2 regions of the Citrobacter sp. CRE-46 genome follow, and region 2 is predicted to be linked to the other one. Evidence: predicted binding sites of a transcription regulator. Region 2 holds the regulator's gene; the other holds the start of a gene.
The links. Region 2 encodes Fur, which represses iron uptake genes when iron is present. Its sites were predicted from a motif close to ATAATAATGAGAACNACTATCAA; they were not measured.
Positions count from the first base shown of each region.

Region 1: a site for Fur is predicted at 1,457-1,479, ahead of feoA (ferrous iron transporter A). Genes of this name have one in related genera too.

Region 1 covers NZ_CM184341.1:358,070-362,459, reverse strand. The annotation lists gene AC534G_RS01690 (Tex family protein) at 1-1,214, shown strand, start outside; gene feoA (ferrous iron transporter A) at 1,590-1,817, shown strand; gene feoB (Fe(2+) transporter permease subunit FeoB) at 1,836-4,154, shown strand; gene feoC ([Fe-S]-dependent transcriptional repressor FeoC) at 4,166-4,390, shown strand, end outside.
Region 2 covers NZ_CM184341.1:3,637,122-3,641,511, reverse strand. The annotation lists gene tcuA (FAD-dependent tricarballylate dehydrogenase TcuA) at 1-1,129, opposite strand, end outside; gene tcuR (tricarballylate utilization LysR family transcriptional regulator TcuR) at 1,227-2,153, opposite strand; gene fur (ferric iron uptake transcriptional regulator) at 2,281-2,727, opposite strand; gene fldA (flavodoxin FldA) at 3,017-3,547, opposite strand; gene ybfE (LexA regulated protein) at 3,703-3,990, opposite strand; gene ybfF (esterase) at 4,119-4,390, opposite strand, start outside.

The DNA.
Region 1 (4,390 bases), 2.0 Mb from region 2:
TGTGTGAAAAATACAACGTTGAGCTGGTGGCGATTGGTAATGGTACGGCGTCGCGCGAAACCGAGCGTTTCTTCCTCGACGTACAGAAACAGTTCCCGCAAGTCACCGCGCAGAAAGTAATCGTCAGCGAAGCCGGCGCGTCAGTGTACTCCGCTTCTGAGCTGGCGGCGCTGGAGTTCCCGGACCTTGATGTTTCGCTGCGTGGGGCGGTGTCTATCGCCCGTCGTCTGCAGGATCCGCTGGCTGAGCTGGTGAAAATCGATCCGAAATCTATCGGCGTGGGCCAGTATCAGCACGACGTAAGCCAGACGCAGCTGGCGCGTAAGCTGGATGCGGTAGTGGAAGACTGCGTAAACGCCGTCGGCGTGGATCTGAACACCGCCTCCGTACCGCTGCTGACCCGCGTGGCAGGCCTGACGCGCATGATGGCGCAGAACATCGTGGCCTGGCGTGACGAGAACGGCCAGTTCCAGAACCGTCAGCAACTGCTCAAAGTCAGCCGTCTGGGCCCTAAAGCCTTTGAACAGTGCGCGGGCTTCTTGCGTATCAATCACGGCGATAATCCGCTGGATGCCTCCACCGTTCACCCGGAAGCCTATCCGATTGTGGAACGCATTCTGGCCGCCACCGAGCAATCGCTGCGCGATCTGATGGGCAACAGCAGCGAACTGCGCAATCTGAAAGCCGCCGATTTTACTGACGAGCGCTTCGGGGTACCGACCGTCACCGACATCATCAAAGAGCTGGAAAAACCGGGTCGCGACCCGCGTCCTGAATTCAAAACCGCACAGTTTGCTGATGGCGTAGAAACCATGAACGATCTGCAACCGGGGATGATTCTGGAAGGGGCCGTCACCAACGTCACCAACTTCGGCGCGTTTGTCGATATCGGCGTACACCAGGACGGTCTGGTGCATATCTCTTCACTGTCGAATAAGTTCGTCGAAGATCCCCACACCGTGGTGAAAGCGGGCGATATTGTGAAGGTGAAAGTGCTGGAAGTAGACCTGCAGCGTAAGCGTATCGCGCTGACTATGCGTCTGGATGAGCAGCCAGGTGAAACCAACGCGCGTCGCAGTGGTGGAAATAACGATCGTACTCAGGGCAATCGCCCGGCCCCAAAAGCCGCGAAACCTCGTGGCCGTGACGCTCAGCCTGCGGGCAACAGCGCCATGATGGATGCGCTGGCAGCGGCAATGGGTAAAAAGCGCTAAGTTTAAACCATGTGCCGGATAGCGGTGTAAATACCGTATCCGGCATATTTACTATATTATCTTCTCTCTTCCTCATTATATTTATCACTTCATTAACAGATGAAACCTTAATTAAACATTAAGGATTTCAATAATTGCTAGCGCGAATCATTCGTCCCCAACCAGAATAAATATTGAGGAATATCAAAATTGGCTCAAATTATTATCTAATTGTACATTCCGTCACACTTATTCTATTGATGATAGAAACCATTCTCATTATCATTGGTTTGTTGATTATTTACTCTTTCCTTACGTTGGCTAATCATCTGGTCTCATGCCGCCCTGTCGCCCCATGAGGTAATCACCCAGTTAGCGAGATATAAGTAGGTCCCTATGCAATTCACTCCTGACAGTGCGTGGAAAATTACCGGTTTTGCCCGTGAAATCAGCCCGGCTTATCGTCAGAAACTGTTGTCACTTGGCATGCTACCCGGCTCATCCTTCAACGTGGTACGCGTCGCCCCGCTCGGCGATCCTATCCATATTGAAACGCGTCGCGTAAGTCTGGTATTGCGTAAAAAGGATTTGGCGTTATTAGAAGTGGAAGCGGTGTCCTGTTAATACAGTGAGTCTATAAAAATGAAAAAACTAACCATTGGTTTAATTGGTAATCCTAATTCCGGCAAGACAACCTTATTCAACCAGCTCACCGGCGCGCGTCAGCGTGTAGGCAACTGGGCTGGCGTTACCGTTGAGCGTAAAGAAGGTCATTTCGCCACGACGGACCATCAGGTCACGCTGGTCGACTTACCCGGCACCTATTCACTGACGACAATCTCGTCGCAGACCTCTCTTGATGAGCAAATCGCCTGCCACTACATTTTAAGCGGCGACGCGGATCTGTTGATCAACGTGGTCGATGCCTCAAACCTTGAGCGCAACCTCTACCTGACGTTGCAACTGCTTGAGCTGGGCATTCCCTGTATCGTCGCTCTGAACATGCTGGATATTGCTGAGAAACAGCAAATCCGTATCGATATCGACGCCCTCTCCGCCCGTCTTGGCTGCCCAGTGGTTCCGCTGGTCTCCACCCGCGCCCGCGGCATTGAAGCGTTGAAGCTGGCGATCGATCGCTACAAGGAAAACGACACCGTCGAACTGGTGCATTATGCCCAGCCGTTGTTGCAGGAAGCGGATTCCCTCGCCGATGCGATGGCCAAAGATATGCCGCTTAAACAACGCCGCTGGCTGGGCCTGCAGATGTTGGAAGGCGATATCTACAGCCGTGCCTACGCCGGTGAGGCCGCGCAAAACCTCGATGCCGCCATTGCGCGTCTGAGTGAAACAATGGACGATCCGGCGCTGCATATCGCCGATGCGCGTTACCAATGCATCGCCGCAATCTGCGATACCGTCAGTAATACCCTGACGGCAGAGCCGAGCCGTTTCACCACCGCGGTGGATAAAATCGTCCTTAACCGCTTCCTCGGGTTGCCGATTTTCCTGTTCGTGATGTACCTGATGTTCCTGCTCGCCATTAACATTGGCGGCGCACTGCAGCCGTTATTCGATGTGGGTTCCGTGGCGCTGTTTATTCATGGTATTCAATGGATTGGCTATACGCTGCACTTCCCGGACTGGCTCACTATCTTCCTGGCGCAAGGTCTTGGCGGCGGGATTAACACCGTGCTGCCGTTGGTGCCGCAAATCGGCATGATGTACTTGTTCCTCTCTTTCCTTGAAGACTCCGGTTACATGGCGCGCGCTGCGTTTGTGATGGACCGTCTGATGCAGGCACTGGGACTGCCGGGAAAATCGTTTGTCCCGCTGATCGTCGGCTTTGGCTGCAACGTACCGTCGGTGATGGGCGCCCGTACGCTGGATGCGCCACGTGAACGTCTGATGACCATCATGATGGCGCCGTTTATGTCCTGCGGCGCACGTCTGGCGATTTTCGCCGTCTTTGCCGCGGCTTTCTTTGGTCAGAACGGCGCGCTGGCGGTCTTCTCGTTGTACGTACTGGGTATCATCATGGCGGTGCTGACCGGCCTGATGCTCAAACACACCATCATGCGTGGCGAAGCAACACCGTTCGTCATGGAGCTGCCGGTGTACCATGTGCCGCACATCAAGAGCCTGATTATTCAGACCTGGCAACGTCTGAAAGGCTTCGTGCTGCGTGCCGGTAAAGTGATTATCATCGTCAGTATTTTCCTCAGCGCCTTTAACAGCTTCTCGCTAAGCGGGAAAATCGTCGATAACATCAACGACTCTGCTCTGGCTTCCGTCAGCCGCGTCATCACCCCAGTCTTCAAGCCGATTGGCGTCCACGAAGATAACTGGCAGGCAACCGTCGGTCTGTTCACCGGTGCGATGGCAAAAGAGGTGGTTGTCGGAACGCTGAACACGCTTTACACCGCAGAAAACATTCAGGAAGAAGAATTCAATCCGGCAGATTTCCACCTCGGTGACGAGCTGTTCAGTGCGGTGGATGAAACCTGGCAAAGCCTGAAAGACACCTTCAGCCTGAGCGTTCTGGCCAACCCTATTGAAGCCAGCAAAGGCGACGGCGAGATGGCTACAGGCGCAATGGGCGTGATGGGCGAGAAATTTGGCAGCGCCGCCGCCGCGTACAGTTACCTGATTTTCGTGCTGCTGTATGTCCCGTGCATTTCAGTGATGGGTGCTATCGCACGTGAATCCAGCCGTGGCTGGATGGGCTTCTCGATCCTGTGGGGCCTGAACATCGCCTATTCACTGTCGACGCTGTTTTATCAGACCGTCAGTTACAAAGCGCATCCGACTTACAGTCTGGTGTGCATCTTAGCCGTCATCCTGTTTAACATCGTGTTGCTGGGTCTGCTGCGCCGTGCCCGCAGCCGGGTGGATCTCTCACTGCTGTCAACCAACAGAACGGCTAGCTCCTGCTGTTCCAGTACCACTGGCGATTGCCACTAAGGTCGTCAACGATGGCATCGCTTATTCAGGTTCGTGATTTACTGGCGCTGCGGGGGCGTTTGGAGGCAAAGCAAATTAGCCACACGCTGCATACCCCGCAGCCAATGATTGACGCCATGCTGAATCAGTTAGAAAAGATGGGCAAAGCGGTGCGGATTCAGGAAGATGCCGATGGGTGTCTGTCCGGAAGCTGCAAGAGTTGCCCCGAAGGTAAAGCCTGCCTGCGCGAGTGGTGG
Region 2 (4,390 bases):
GCGCCCAGTGCGTTTTCGCGGGTAGCAAATCTTTGGTGGCGCAGTTATCCAGAACGGTGTGGTTGAACTGACCTGGCTGGCAGGCGTTGTTGTATTGCGTCACGGTGTGGGTAAAACGTTCGGCATCCAGTCCTAACTGAAGAGCCAGCTCTGCCAACGTATTGGCCTGCGCGCCGGGAAAGACCGGCGGCATAAAGTGGCCAATAGCTTTACTGTCGATGATGGAGTAGCCAATCTGCCCTGGCTGTTGAGCGACCAGACGTCCCCAGATGGCGTAGCGTTTGGGCCAGAAATCTTCACCTTCATCATAAAAGCGCTCAGCGTCCCGGTTCACCACTATACCGAGCGAGACGCAGTCCACGCGGGTGCAAATCCCGCCGTCATATAATGGCGCTCTGGCATCAATGGCCACGCAGTGTGACTGGGAGGGATCGCCGATAATGTCGGCTCCGGCATCCATCATAAATTTGAGCAGTACGCCCTGGTTAAAGCGCGTGCCGCGAATCAGGAAGTTATCCGCTGGCCATTCGCCGCGCTCGTTCTCTCCCCATGCTTCTCGTAGCCATTCGCGGTTAGACTCAAAACCGCCAGCGGCAAGTACGCAGGATTTAGCGGTGATGCGCTCTTCGCCTGCCAGCGCCGCCACGAACTCGCCATTACGCAGTTCAAGCGCCTGAACCGGGGTGTTATAGCGGATCTGCACTCCCAGCTTTTCTGCGCTGCGATAATAGGCATTCACAAGGGCCTTTCCACCGCCCATAAAAAAGGCGTTGGTTCGCGCCACGTGTAAAGCGCCAGAGAGAGGAGGCTGAAAGTTAACGCCGTGCTGGCGCATCCAGTCGCGGCATTGTGAAGAGGTACGGATCACCAGACGCGCCAGCGCTTCGTTGGTATTCCCTTCCGTGACGCGCCACAGATCTTGCCAGAATTCTTCTTCAGGATAGCTGTCCACCAGCACATCCTGCGGCGCATCATGCATACAACGTAAATTACGCGTGTGTTGGGAGTTTCCTCCGCGCCATTCCCGGGGGGCCGCTTCGAGCAGGAGTACCGAAGCTCCTTGCTCCCGGGCGGTCAAGGCAGCACATAACGCGGCATTACCACCACCAATCACCAGAACATCAACCATCGTATACTCCATTACCATTTAACTATTTGTTAAATTTGTAATTGAAATGTATACGTACAGCTTGTGCGGGCGCTATGATGTGGTGCTAAACGGTACTTTAGTTATTGTAAAGAGTAGCGCCAGGCCAGCTTCCTGCTTCCACCAGTTGATGCATCACTTTCGTCAGCACCACACGGGCGGCAAGGCCTGCCGGGGTAAGTTCATCGTCAGAGAGGCTGACCAGAAAGTTAGGGCGGCTAAGTATCGGATTATAGACGCCGATCACTCTTAGAGTTTCTTTATCGAGATGGGAGATCGCCGCACCGGGCTGAAGAGTGGCGCCAATGCCACTGCGTACGGCGCGCATCAGTAACGCCAGACCATCAATTTCAGTAGCGATCTCAATATTTAGCGCGTGTTCCTGGCAGATGGCATCCAGCCTGCCGCGCAGACCGTGTCCCGGGCTTGGCATGATCAATGGAATATTTGCCAACTGGGCTGGAGCAATATTGTCGTCGACAATATCAGCCAATAGGGCATGGGTCCCAATCAAAAACAGCCGTTCTTCAAGAATCGGTCTGGCGCTCCAGCGCAGGATCTTTTCTTTTTGAAACACGACAGCCAGATCAATCTGGCGGGTATTAATCATTCGTTCCAGGTTGCCAGAGAGACTTTCCACCACATGCAGGCGAACATCAGCATAGCTTTCCCGCATGGCGTGAATAAATGGCATGCCGAGAACGGAAGCGGTACTGGGGGCCATACCGACGCTGACGTGTCCGGAAAGTCGGGCCTCACGCGCGGCGAGGATTGCATCGTCTGCATGCCGGAGCGCCAGCTGCGCCTGGGAGTAAAAAGCCAGTCCGGCGCTGGTGGGCGTCACACCGCGCGAGGTGCGTTGAAGCAGACGAATAGCAAGTTCGCTTTCCAGGCGCGTCATTTGCTGACTGAGTGCCGAAACACCGATATTGAGATCGAGCGCCGCGCTACCCATGCTGCCGGTTTCTACAACACGCACAAAATAGCGTAGTTGACGAAGTTCCATTTCAACTCTCCGAATGGCAATTGATTTTTACATTAAAGCAACATTGACGTAGAAGGAAGAGGGGGATGGTCAAATTTGGCCCATAAAAAAAGCCAACCGGATGGTTGGCTTTTCAGAAAGCGTCACATTATTTGCCGTCGTGCGCATGCTCATCTTCGCGGCAATCGCCTTCGGCGCAGTGGCCATAAAGATAGAGGCTATGGTTGGTTAAGCGAATACCATGTTTAGCCGCAATCTCACGCTGACGCGCTTCAATGGAATCATCGCTGAACTCGACCACTTTGCCGCAGTCGAGGCAAATGAGGTGATCGTGGTGATGCTGTTGAGTCAGTTCGAAGACGGATTTACCACCTTCAAAATTGTGGCGGGTCACGATACCGGCATCATCAAACTGGTTCAGCACACGATACACGGTCGCCAGACCAATTTCTTCACCCATATCGATCAGGCGTTTGTATAAGTCTTCCGCACTGACGTGATGGTTATCCGGTTCCTGAAGAACTTCCAGAATTTTTAAACGAGGAAGCGTTACTTTCAGGCCAGCCTTCTTTAATGCGGTATTGTTGTCAGTCATGCGGAATCTGTCCTGTAGCTAAACGATTCACTTCATTAACAGAAGTGACAGAAATTGCACTTGAGAAATTGCGTATCATTATAGAACTGCCATGGTTAAATGAAAACAGCAAGTCTCTGGCATATATTGTTAATCAAAACGTGGTATCGCCGACAAACACACTGTGCAACACCCGATTGGCATCCAGCCATTGTACAGGGTCAGACGAAAAAGTTACAAATTTGTAGCAATTATTTTGATTGGTTTTATCTATTGATGCGGCGCAGATGAAGATCTACGCCGCGCGAAATCAGGCATTGATGATTTCGTCGAGGTGCAGTTCTTCTGAGATCTGCTTAACCCATTTTTCTACACGTTCAGCGGTCAGCTCCGGCTGGCGATCTTCATCGATAGCCAGACCGACAAAGTGGTCGTCGTCAGCCAGGCCTTTGGACGCTTCAAAGTGATAACCCGCCGTTGGCCAGTGACCGACGATGGTGGCACCGCGTGGCTCAATGATGTCGCGAATTGTGCCTAACGCATCGCAGAAATATTCTGCGTAATCTTCCTGGTCGCCGCAGCCGAACAATGCAACCAGTTTGCCGTTAAAATCAATGTCTTCGAGGGTAGGGAAGAAATCGTCCCAGTCACACTGCGCTTCACCGTAGTACCAGGTTGGAATGCCGAGCAGCAGAATGTCATACCCTTCCAGGTCTTCTTTGCTGCTTTTTGCAATGTCATGTACATCGGCAACGTCTTTACCAAGCTGTTTTTGAATCATTTTTGCGATGTTTTCGGTATTACCGGTGTCGCTGCCGAAAAAGATGCCAGTGATTGCCATGAGTAAAATAACCTCTTGAAACTTATTGAAATGGTGGTGGCGCATTGCCCACGGATAAGGGCAATCATAGCAGAACAGTCAGGCATGCGGAAACAGCAAACACGCGGGACTGCACTCTGTGCTACACGATTTATGATTTAGAGCAGAAATTCAGACTATGCCTGACCGCGCAATGCGGTGAGTTGGGTCATCAGCATCTCTTCGATGAGTTCACTGCGACTCATGTTGCGCGCCTCGGCCAGCTCGTTTAACGCGTCAACGGCATCAGCGTTCAGTTTCAGTTCGACACGCTTAAGCCCGCGAACTTTGTCACGTTTAAGCTGATTACGTTTATTTATACGTAACTGTTCATCACGCGAGAGCGGATTAGTTTTGGGTCGTCCCGGGCGACGCTCCTGCGCGAACAGATCTAATGTCGTACGGTCCGTTTGTTCTTTGGCCATGATCTTGGTGACTTCGGGGAAACAATCAGCCAGGCGTCCGCCCGGATGGATAGCGCGCCATAATACATCAGCAGGAGAGGCACGCCAACGCCCACGCGCGTAATCGCGCACGGACGCTGAGTTTTTAATCAGTTAGCCGGTTCGTTCAGATAACGACGGATGGCCCGCAGCACTGCTTCAGGTTTTTCCGCATGTACCCAATGCCCCGCGCCTGCGATAACGTGCGCCCGAGCCTGCGGGAATTGTGCCAGCAGTTGCTCGCGATACGCTTCGGTGACATAAGGGGAGTTACCGCCTGGAATAAACAATGCCGGGTGCTCCCATGCCGGGAGGGTTTGCCAACCGACGATATTGGGATATTGATCCCATAATACGGGAACGTTAAAGCGCCACTCGCCGT